Regions from separate parts of the Vibrio sp. BS-M-Sm-2 genome, predicted to be linked through region 2. Evidence: riboswitches for the same ligand, from Rfam matches in the RefSeq annotation. Region 2 holds a riboswitch; the other holds the start of a gene.

Region 1 (4,918 bases), on a different replicon from region 2:
AGCCAACAACGACATAGCTTTAAGTAACGAAATGGCTGCAAAGAACAAAGCCACTTGGAAAGTTTACTTAACGCTGACCAAGCCTAAAGTGGTTGCTTTGATGTTGCTGACGACATTGGTCGGGATGTGTCTGGCTGTGCCTAATGGCTTACCTTTACAGCAAGCACTGTGCGGAATGATTGGGATAGGACTAATGGCGGGTTCAGCAGCTGCATTTAACCACTTGATCGATAAAAAGATCGACGGTCAGATGACTCGAACAAACCGACGACCTTTACCGTCAGGTGAGCTGAGTAGTGTGCGTGTATTCAGCTTTGCAGCGGGTATCGGCTTACTTGGATTCGTCACGCTTGTCGTGTGGGTCAATCAACTCACCGCTTGGCTAACTTTTGCAAGCTTGTTGGGTTATGCAGTGATTTATACCATGTACTTAAAGCGAGCGACGCCACAAAACATCGTGATTGCTGGGATCGCAGGTGCAATGCCTCCGCTATTGGGTTGGACGGCGGTTACCAATGAGTTGCACTCAAATGCTTGGTTGTTGGTGATGATCATCTTTATTTGGACGCCTCCGCACTTCTGGGCGTTGGCAATTCATCGTCGTGATGAGTATGCCAAAGTGAATATCCCCATGCTGCCTGTGACCCACGGAATCGAATACACTAAGACTTCTATTTTGCTCTATACCTTGTTGTTGAGCATCGTGTGTATATTGCCGGTGTTAGTCGGCATGAGCAGCTGGATATATTTGAGCGCTTCATTGGTGCTCAACGGTGGGTTTGTTTACCACGCTTGGGTACTTAAGTATCGTGATGAGCCTAATATGGCGATGAAGACCTTTAAGTTCTCCATCTATCATCTCATGATCTTGTTTGTTGCTCTGTTGGCAGACCACTATCTACTTTAACAACTGGCGTTTTTACTTTTACTGAACAAGAAAACGGATGCTTTGGGCATCCGTTTTTGTTTGGTTGATGACTAAAACGCACTTAATACAAAGTAAGTATCTAGCGAGTACTTAGTCCACTTTGTTCCAAGCACTTTGCCAGTGTGAACCGACACCTGGTTCGTACTGAGTTGCTGTTGGTGCCCATTGAACACAGTAGCCAGAGTATGGGAACTCTTTACACTGATAAACGCCACCATCGCTGCTCAATACTTTAGTACCGGCAGTGTAAGACTCAATGCTTTCTGGGAATATGAAGTCGTAATCGCCCGCTGGTGGCGGTGTTTGCTCGTCCATTAGGTGGAAATCAAGCGTGTTCTGATCCACTAAGTTACCTTGGTCATCTTTCGTCACAACCACAAGCATGTGGTGGCCAGCTTCAGACTTAGAAAGAGTCAGCTGAACACCTTCAACTTGTCCGTCTGTTAGGTCCGATTTCTGAGATGCAAGCGCTTCACGGTGATGGTTGTACACGGTAAGCTCAGCTTGGATATCGCCTGTTGCCGCTAACGTAAGATCTAGCTGGGTAGGTTGGCTCTCATCGATAATGTACTCTGACTCTAGACCTGTTACTTCTAGCTCATGCTCTGGTTCTGGAGTATCAATCTTGTAGCCGATTTCTACACTGTTAAAGCCAGAGCCTGCTTTTAGATAAACAGGGTTAGTGCCGTAAACGGGGGCGAAATCACCTTGGTCGTTCAATTGACCTGCTTTGATTTGCGTCTGCTCTTGGTTGATTTTAGAAGAAAGAGCGTAAGACCAATTATTGGCTTTGCCTTGCTCAGAACTTTCAATCACAAGCTCAGTGCTGTATGAAGCGTTCTCACCGGATTGATCGAATACGCGAGTGTAAACAGCGTCACCTACATTCAGGTCTTGTGTTGGGTTGATTTGACCGCCTTGATCCCAATCAGGAATGATAGGACCGTCGCCATCAAACTTCACGTCGATAACGTTGTAGAAAGCCGCAGCAGTGTCACCTACATCCCATACCGCAAGGATCACTTGATAACCTTCGCGTTCTGGCACATTACACAAGTGGCTTACTTGCATCGGTGGCTGTTTCATATTGCCTTCAACAACACAGAATGGCGTTAAGTCAAAGGAGCTGCGTGCCAAAGGCTGGTTTGGGTTCCAGTCTGGTTGAGTAATGTAATATTTCCAATCGCGAGTCTTGTGGTTAGCTGTGAACGTCCATTCAAAGTACTGAGAACCAGACTTGATAGGGCGTTTAACCCAGCGATCTGCTTTTTGCTCGTCTAGTGCTGCTGCTAAAGAAGATTGCGCACTGGCGATTTTCCCATCAGCAGGGCCGACTTCAGGAAAGCCTTCAGGGCCTTCCACACTTTGTGGCTCGTATTGGATACCACCACAGTTGGTGTTTTTCTCTTGCGTATCACTCGCGGGGAACTTACATAGGGCAACACGGCTCTCAGCAACGCCATTGTTGTATGCAGAGACATAACCGTGACCGAAGCTTGCACCGCTTACGCTAAGTAGCGATAGTGCGATGAGTGATTTTTTTGGGAGTTGTTTCATTATTTGTCCTTACTGTATTTGGCCGACAAAAAAGAGAACACTCCGGCATGCATTTACACTTAAATCCTATTAAGTGGCGGCCCCGCTATCATAGACAGAATATTTGTCGACAGACCGGTGGCTTTGCGTCCTATTCTTTCAAATAGTTTGCCAGAAGTGCGTTTGAGCAAACGAAATGTAGCCAACCAGTTTTATAAATGCGAATCAATCGATTGAAATGTGGAATGCCAATCTCGAACTTTTAATTCTTAATACAAATTAACTTGCTATATATTTCTTAAGTTAATGTATAAATTATTGATATAAATAAAGAAAGTATTTGCTCTAATCGTTTTTGTGAATACTTTGAGTCTTTGTGTTTCGTTCTGTAGAACAATTGTGCTCATATCAAAACCAAACCTTTGGTTTCCACTAACCGAACTCTGACATGTCATGTATGAAAAAACGGACAATTGATTGGTATGAATTATATAAAGGAGTCGGTATGGAATTCACAGAACAAGACAGAGATGCGTTGTATCAAACGTGGATGTCACAAAAATCGAGAATGCGAATTACGCAGATGGAGTTTTCAAAAAAGCTAGGGATGAACCAGCTTGATTTCTCAAATGTACTGCGAGGGGAGACGCCATTGACCATGTCTTTCATCAGTCACTTTTGCCGTTTACTTCATTTAGAACCTAGAAATGTGTTCCCTTCACTTAAAGAAGGTAATGAGTCTGGACCTAAAGTGGTGTATTTGAAAAGTAGAATGAGTGTTGATGGCGAGATTCAAAACGCTTATATCGAAGGAAATCAGGTGATTGTAGAGTATGCTCATACCGTGCAGCATGACTAATTTTAGAGCTAGCTCTGAGTTTTAACCCCTTTTTCTACAATCTTCTCACATAGGGTATGGCATACTTAGTTGGATTTTTCTATTTAATGTAAGTGCGCTATGAAACCTTTAAAACTTCTCTTGCTTGTTGCAACCAGCATTTTTTTGTTTGGTTGTGCAGGCGGTCCAATTAAAACCGCAACCAAGTTCACCAGTTATGAAGATTTTCAGCCAGGTCCTGACGGTGGTGTTGACTTAGTTTGGGCCAGAATCGGTCTGCGTGACGCACAGCGTTTGAAATCCAAGTTAGATGATTACGATTCTGTAGTGATCGACCAAATTTTTGTTTTGGCAGAAGAAGGTTCGTTAGAGCAGGACGAAATTCAGGTGCTCACTACCCACATGGTTGCGCGTTTGGAAGAGAAAATATCGCCTCATAAAACAATCGTCGATGAGCCTACGGGTAAAACATTACGCCTGAGTATCGCTCTGAGTAACGTTGAAACGCCCAACCCGATCTTAGCTGTAACGAGCAGCGTTCTGCCGTTTGGTCTTGCGATGTCAACCATATCTAAGGTGACAACAGGAGAACACACTAATGTTGGGAGTGCGAGTGTAGAGTTGTTGGTCAGTGATGCTCAAGAGGGTACTCCATTATTTGCTGCAATCGACCGAGAAGCGGGGAATAAAGATTTTTCAACCATGATTGATTCGCTAGATGATGCCAAAGATGCGATCAACTATTGGGTTGAACGTTTAGGTGATACTCTACAGAACATAGATGACGCATAGAAAGGCCGAATAGTGCTAGAGAAAGAGAATCTGATTAAGTTGGCTCGAATGCAGATGCCATTTGGAAAGTACGCGGGTCGTACACTGATTGACTTACCTGAAGAATATTTGCTGTGGTTCGACAAAAAGGGATTCCCGTCAGGCGAACTAGGCGACTTATTAAAATTGTGCCTTGCTCTCAAAATTGAAGGGCTTGATAGTGTCGTCAAGCCATTGAAAAGAATGTAATTAAACAAAAGTTCACGCTGATAACGTGAGCTTTTTTGTTTTTCAGTTCTACACAATTTCACAGGAATGGTGAAGCTTGAAGAATTACTACTCTTGCTTTCCTATAAATTACGCAATCGATAACGTGTAAATAATGTTATACGGGGTGTTTTAAATATAAAACACAAAAAAAATTGCGTTTATTTTCAATTAGTGATTGAAACTAGAGTTTTTACTAGTTAAGTTACAGGGAACAAGAAGATTAGTGCTGATAGAAAGTGACGTGAGACAACGTACATTCAGCTCAAGGATAGAAAAAAGGAAGAAGTAAGCAATGTTCCAGACTGATGATGTAAGAATTAACAAAGTAAAAGAGTTATTACCACCTGTTGCTGTTTTAGAAAAGTTTGCAGCGACAGAAATTGCTTCTTCTACAACCTTTGAAAGCCGTAAAGCGATTCACAATATTTTAGAAGATAGTGACGATCGCTTGCTTGTAATTGTTGGTCCATGTTCTATTCATGACACAGAAGCTGCTCTTGAGTACGGCAAGCGTTTAAAAGTGCTGCGTGACGAACTCGGCGATAAGCTTGAAATCGTAATGCGTGTTTACTTTG
Region 2 (4,918 bases):
CTGCGTAATTCGCGAGTTAGCATCAATCCATCTTCGCCTGGTAAGTTGATGTCCAGCATAATGAGGTCAACGTTGTTTTCTTCTAACACGCCTCTCATTTGAGCGCCGCTTTCGGCTTCGCTAACTGTGTAACCTTCGTTCTGGAAGTATCCAACCAGTTTACTGCGGGTTACCACATCATCTTCTACGACTAATACGTGATAGCTCATCTACACCACTTTTCTTATTTAATAGTTTCAGTGACTATTCTATTCATAACTCGTAACAATTCTAGTAGTACACGAGATAAAAGCCAGAAACATGGATTTTTTTTGATACAAGACAATCTTAAACCTTGCTATTTATCTTCCATCGCAATTCAATATAGGCATTACTACTAACGAGTAACTTTGCGTTTCGCAAATAACCTTGTTATTCAGCCTTCGTACCCTAGGTATTACGAAAGACGATATTAGGATTAATCAAATGAAAGAAACGAAAGCATTCAACGAGCAAAGAGCCGAAATATACTGGTGGCTATCAAGCTTATTCGCCAAAGAGCTCACCCAAGAAGAACTCGATCACTACCACTCTGTTGAGATTCGTTCTTTCCTAACTGGTTTAGGCGAAAATGAAACACTAAAGCCTGCGATTGATCGCTTAGTCGATGCACTGAACCGTCTCCAAACACGTGAAGATGCCCAACTAGAACTGTCTGCAGACTTTTGCGATCTTTTCTTAAAGACAGACAAACACGGCGCTCTTCCTTACGCTTCCATGTATATCGGCGAAACTGGCCTTTTAAATGATAAGCCTGCAAGAGATATGGAAGAGATCATGGCCAAGCACAACTTAGTCGTGAACCAAGACTTAAAAGAGCCAGCAGACCACATCGCTATCGAACTCGATTTTCTTGGTAACTTGATCATCCGTTCTAATGAAACGGATCTTGAAGAAGAACTCGAAAAATCGTTCGCCGTTCAACAGCAGTTTATCGAACAACAACTGCTTACTTGGGTGCCAAGGTTCAACGTAAAATGTCATGACGTTGACGAATTCGGTTTCTACGCTTCAGTCTCAGCTCTGCTACTGGCATTCTGCACATTAGACACTCAATACCTCGCTGGTGAATAAGTTTATTGGATGATTTGGTAAACAAATTCAGCAGAATGTGACAATTCACCCGGATTTCTGGGTGAATTTTATTGCGAGTAATTTCTAGTCAGTCTAAAATTGTGACCGCAAACGATAAAATATGAAACATTCACGAAATGCTATGCTTATTAAAGTTCAGAGCATTTCGGTGTTAAGACAAGCCGCTCAATAGCGGTTTTTTGTTTTTTAGCACTTTAGTACCCAAAGAGCCCTACAAATTTAAGCTCTTAGTTAGGTAGCTTAACGGCTACTTCATTCCGTACTTTGGGAAAGTAGCTTCTAATAGGATAAAACCATGGCCACTATCAAAGATGTCGCTCGCTTAGCCGGCGTATCAACAACAACCGTTTCTCACGTAATCAACAAAACTCGCTTTGTTGCTGAAGCGACTCAAGAAAAAGTAAACAAAGCAGTAGATGAACTTAACTATGCGCCAAGTGCAGTTGCTCGTAGTTTGAAGTGCAATACAACACGCACTATCGGCATGCTAGTTACTCAATCAACTAACCTATTCTTCTCTGAAGTTATCGATGGTGTTGAGAGCTACTGTTACCGTCAAGGTTACACTTTGATCCTGTGTAATACGGGCGGTATCTATGAGAAGCAACGTGATTACATTCGAATGCTTGCTGAGAAACGTGTAGATGGCATCTTAGTGATGTGTTCTGACCTAACTGAAGAACTTAGAGAGATGTTAGACCGTCACGCTGACATCCCTAAAGTAATAATGGACTGGGGTCCAGAGAGTTCTCAAGCTGATAAGATCATCGATAACTCTGAAGAAGGTGGCTATCTAGCAACCAAATACCTCATTGAACGCGGTCACTCTAAGATTGCTTGTTTAAGTGGCCACTTAGACAAAGCAGCATGTGTTGAGCGTATCGCTGGTTACAAGCGTGCACTCAATGAAGCAAAGATTACTGCCGATGATGATATGATCATTGAAGGTAACTTCGAGTGTGATACGGCTGTTCTTGCTGCAGAGCAAATCGTAGAGATGGAAGATCGTCCAACCGCAGTATTCTGTTTTAATGACACAATGGCACTAGGCCTAATGAGCCGCCTGCAAGAGAAAGGAATTCGCATTCCTGAAGATATTTCCGTGATTGGTTACGACAACATCGAACTGGCTGAATACTTCTCTCCACCGTTAACTACGGTTCACCAACCTAAGCGTCGTGTTGGTAAGAATGCATTCGAAATTCTGTTAGAGCGCATAAAAGATAAAGATCATGAAAAACGCGTCTTCGAAATGCACCCTGAAATTGTTGAGCGAAGTACAGTTAAAACGTTAAATTAATTGACAACTCGAGTTTAATTGCATCAAGCGCACCTTTAGGTGCGCTTTTTTTATCAACAGCTATAATGAACTCATATGCACAAAGGAAAGATCATTAATTGAAGCAACATCACATTTTGAAATATCAACTGTGAGCCTCATTCAACAAAAACTTTATTCTATTCAATCAGTCACGCACAGGGCAAACCACTTGAAAAAGTGAGACGCAAAGCTTCCGGCCTAAACCACTCGTTGGTATGGTAGCGGGGTTACCGATGGCAAAATGCAGTAAGTACTAATAATTTAGTAATTTACGGCTTATTGACAATTTAATTGCAACATTTTGCTAATCTCTCGGACCTGCTTATTTGGTGGCGTAGTTCAAATACACCGAGATAAATAACATGGATAAACCGATACTAAAGGACTCAATGAAGTTATTTGAGCCCCTAGGAAAAATAAAATCACGCTCAATGTTTGGTGGCTTCGGTCTTTTTGCTGATGACACTATGTTTGCTCTGGTTGTAAATGACCAGCTGCACATACGAGCAGAAAAATGCACAACAAAACAATTCGAACAACAAGGGTTTCAACCGTACGTCTACAAAAAACGTGGTTTCCCTGTCGTTACTAAATATTTCGCTTTACCTGAAGGCCTGTGGCAAGACCAAGAAAAAATCTTGCAGCTTGCAACCACGTCTCTAGGTTTTGCTAAAGAAGAAAAAGCCGAGCAGTCTTCTGCTAAGCCTACTCGACTCAAAGATCTGCCTAACCTTCGACTCGCTACTGAACGCATGTTGAAAAAAGCAGGGATCGATTCCGTAGAACGTTTATATGAATCAGGCTCTGTAAACGCATTTAACGCCATCAAGGAATCGCATGCGTCTTCTGTCAGTATTGAACTACTTTGGGCGCTAGAAGGTGCGATCAATGGTACACATTGGTCAGTTATACCGCAGCAGCGTCGTGAAGAGCTTATCAATCGCGTCAATTAGCATTGTCAGTGCAAACTATCTACATAACTAAGCCGCATTTTTGCGGCTTTTTTTATATCTACTGAAAGTTAATCTAAGCTTTGCCTGTCTATCTATACTATCGGTATGCATTGAAAATTTAGAGGAAGTATCAATGAGTAAGAAAATGATATTGGGTATTATATTGGTAGTAATCATCGTCTTGTTAGGCGTCAATTTTGGCCAATACCTCACGCTTGAAAATGCCAAGGCCCAACAAGCCGTTTTAAATGACTACATTGACAGCAACTTTATTGCCGCCGCCGCTATCTATTTTGTTGCGTATGTAATGATCACTGCTTTCTCAATTCCTGGCGCCGCTGTTGTTACCCTGCTTGGAGCTGCTCTATTTGGCTTCTGGAATAGTTTACTGCTGGTATCTTTCGCAAGTGCAATTGGTGCTACCCTCGCTTTTCTAAGTAGCCGCTATCTGTTACGTGACTGGATTCAAACCAAGTTTGGTGACAAGTTAGCGACAATTAACAAGGGCGTTGAAAAAGACGGCGCATTTTACTTGTTTTCTCTGCGTCTAATTCCTGTATTCCCATTCTTCCTTATCAACCTGTTGATGGGTCTAACTCCTATGTCGGTGAGTCGTTACTACATTACGAGTCAAATCGGGATGTTGCCGGGTACTGCTGTTTTCTTGAATGCAGGTACTCAACTCGCAGAAATTGATTCACTTTCGGGCATCGTGTCGCCTTCAGTACTATTGTCATTTGCATTACTGGGTATATTCCCAATTATTGCTAAGTGGTTGATGGGGAAGTTTCGCTCAACACCAGTGGCTGAATAACGTATATAGCTAAATAACGCATATAGCCAGATAAGGTTCTATTTCAATGAAGATCTTCAGTGCATCGAATCCGACAGAAGCCCACATCATCTGTGGATTACTAGAAAGTGAGAATATTGCGTGTGAAGTCCGTGGGGAGGGTTTGTTTGGTTTGAAAGGTGAAATCCCATTCACAGAAGAAACTGACCCTTACGTATGGTTATATGAGCCAGAATTGGCCAGTAAAGCCCGCACGATTGTTAATGACTACCAAAAACAGCAAGATTCTATTATCTATGAAGAGTGGCGTTGTAGTAAATGTCATGAAGTTAACGAAGCTCAATTTGGTTCATGCTGGCAGTGCGGCGCTGCTTCACCTGAATAGCAGAGTTTCCATTATTACAGAAAATGATTCTGTAAAAGACAACCTCCAAATAAAAACGGGAAGCTAAAATTAGCTTCCCGTTTTTATTTTAATTCTATTCAAACATCTGTTCTGATAAAGAACCTAGATAATCACTGAATTTGCTTTTGAATAAAAGCGATAGATTGTTGATTGAATTCTTCAGGGTTTTCGACATTACATACATGCCCACAGTTAGCGATTTCTACCAACTCACTCGACTCATGCGCTTCCACCATTTCTTTAACAGGCTTGATGAACATATAATCGCGTTCACCCATCAAATACAAAGTTGGAATCGGCAACTCTCTGTC

The links. Region 2 has a riboswitch for cyclic di-GMP ahead of AB8613_RS14280 (TfoX/Sxy family DNA transformation protein). Riboswitches for the same ligand answer to the same signal wherever they lie in the genome.
Region 1: it holds a riboswitch for cyclic di-GMP, as region 2 does, so the genes downstream of both, gbpA (N-acetylglucosamine-binding protein GbpA) here and AB8613_RS14280 (TfoX/Sxy family DNA transformation protein) in region 2, are expected to answer to the same signal.

Annotation. Positions count from the first base shown of each region.
Region 1 is NZ_CP167895.1:15,498-20,415, reverse strand. Features, by position in the region: gene cyoE (heme o synthase) at 1-907, shown strand, start outside; gene gbpA (N-acetylglucosamine-binding protein GbpA) at 1,019-2,485, opposite strand; cyclic di-GMP riboswitch class I at 2,558-2,647, opposite strand; gene AB8613_RS16190 (hypothetical protein) at 2,970-3,323, shown strand; gene AB8613_RS16185 (DUF3313 domain-containing protein) at 3,423-4,094, shown strand; gene AB8613_RS16180 (DUF3820 family protein) at 4,107-4,322, shown strand; gene aroG (3-deoxy-7-phosphoheptulonate synthase AroG) at 4,636-4,918, shown strand, end outside.
Region 2 is NZ_CP167894.1:3,106,471-3,111,388, reverse strand. Features, by position in the region: gene torR (two-component system response regulator TorR) at 1-209, opposite strand, end outside; gene torD (molecular chaperone TorD) at 466-1,113, shown strand; gene purR (HTH-type transcriptional repressor PurR) at 1,430-2,434, shown strand; cyclic di-GMP riboswitch class I at 2,605-2,690, shown strand; gene AB8613_RS14280 (TfoX/Sxy family DNA transformation protein) at 2,818-3,408, shown strand; gene AB8613_RS14275 (TVP38/TMEM64 family protein) at 3,542-4,222, shown strand; gene AB8613_RS14270 (DUF2007 domain-containing protein) at 4,269-4,586, shown strand; gene AB8613_RS14265 (alpha/beta fold hydrolase) at 4,718-4,918, opposite strand, start outside.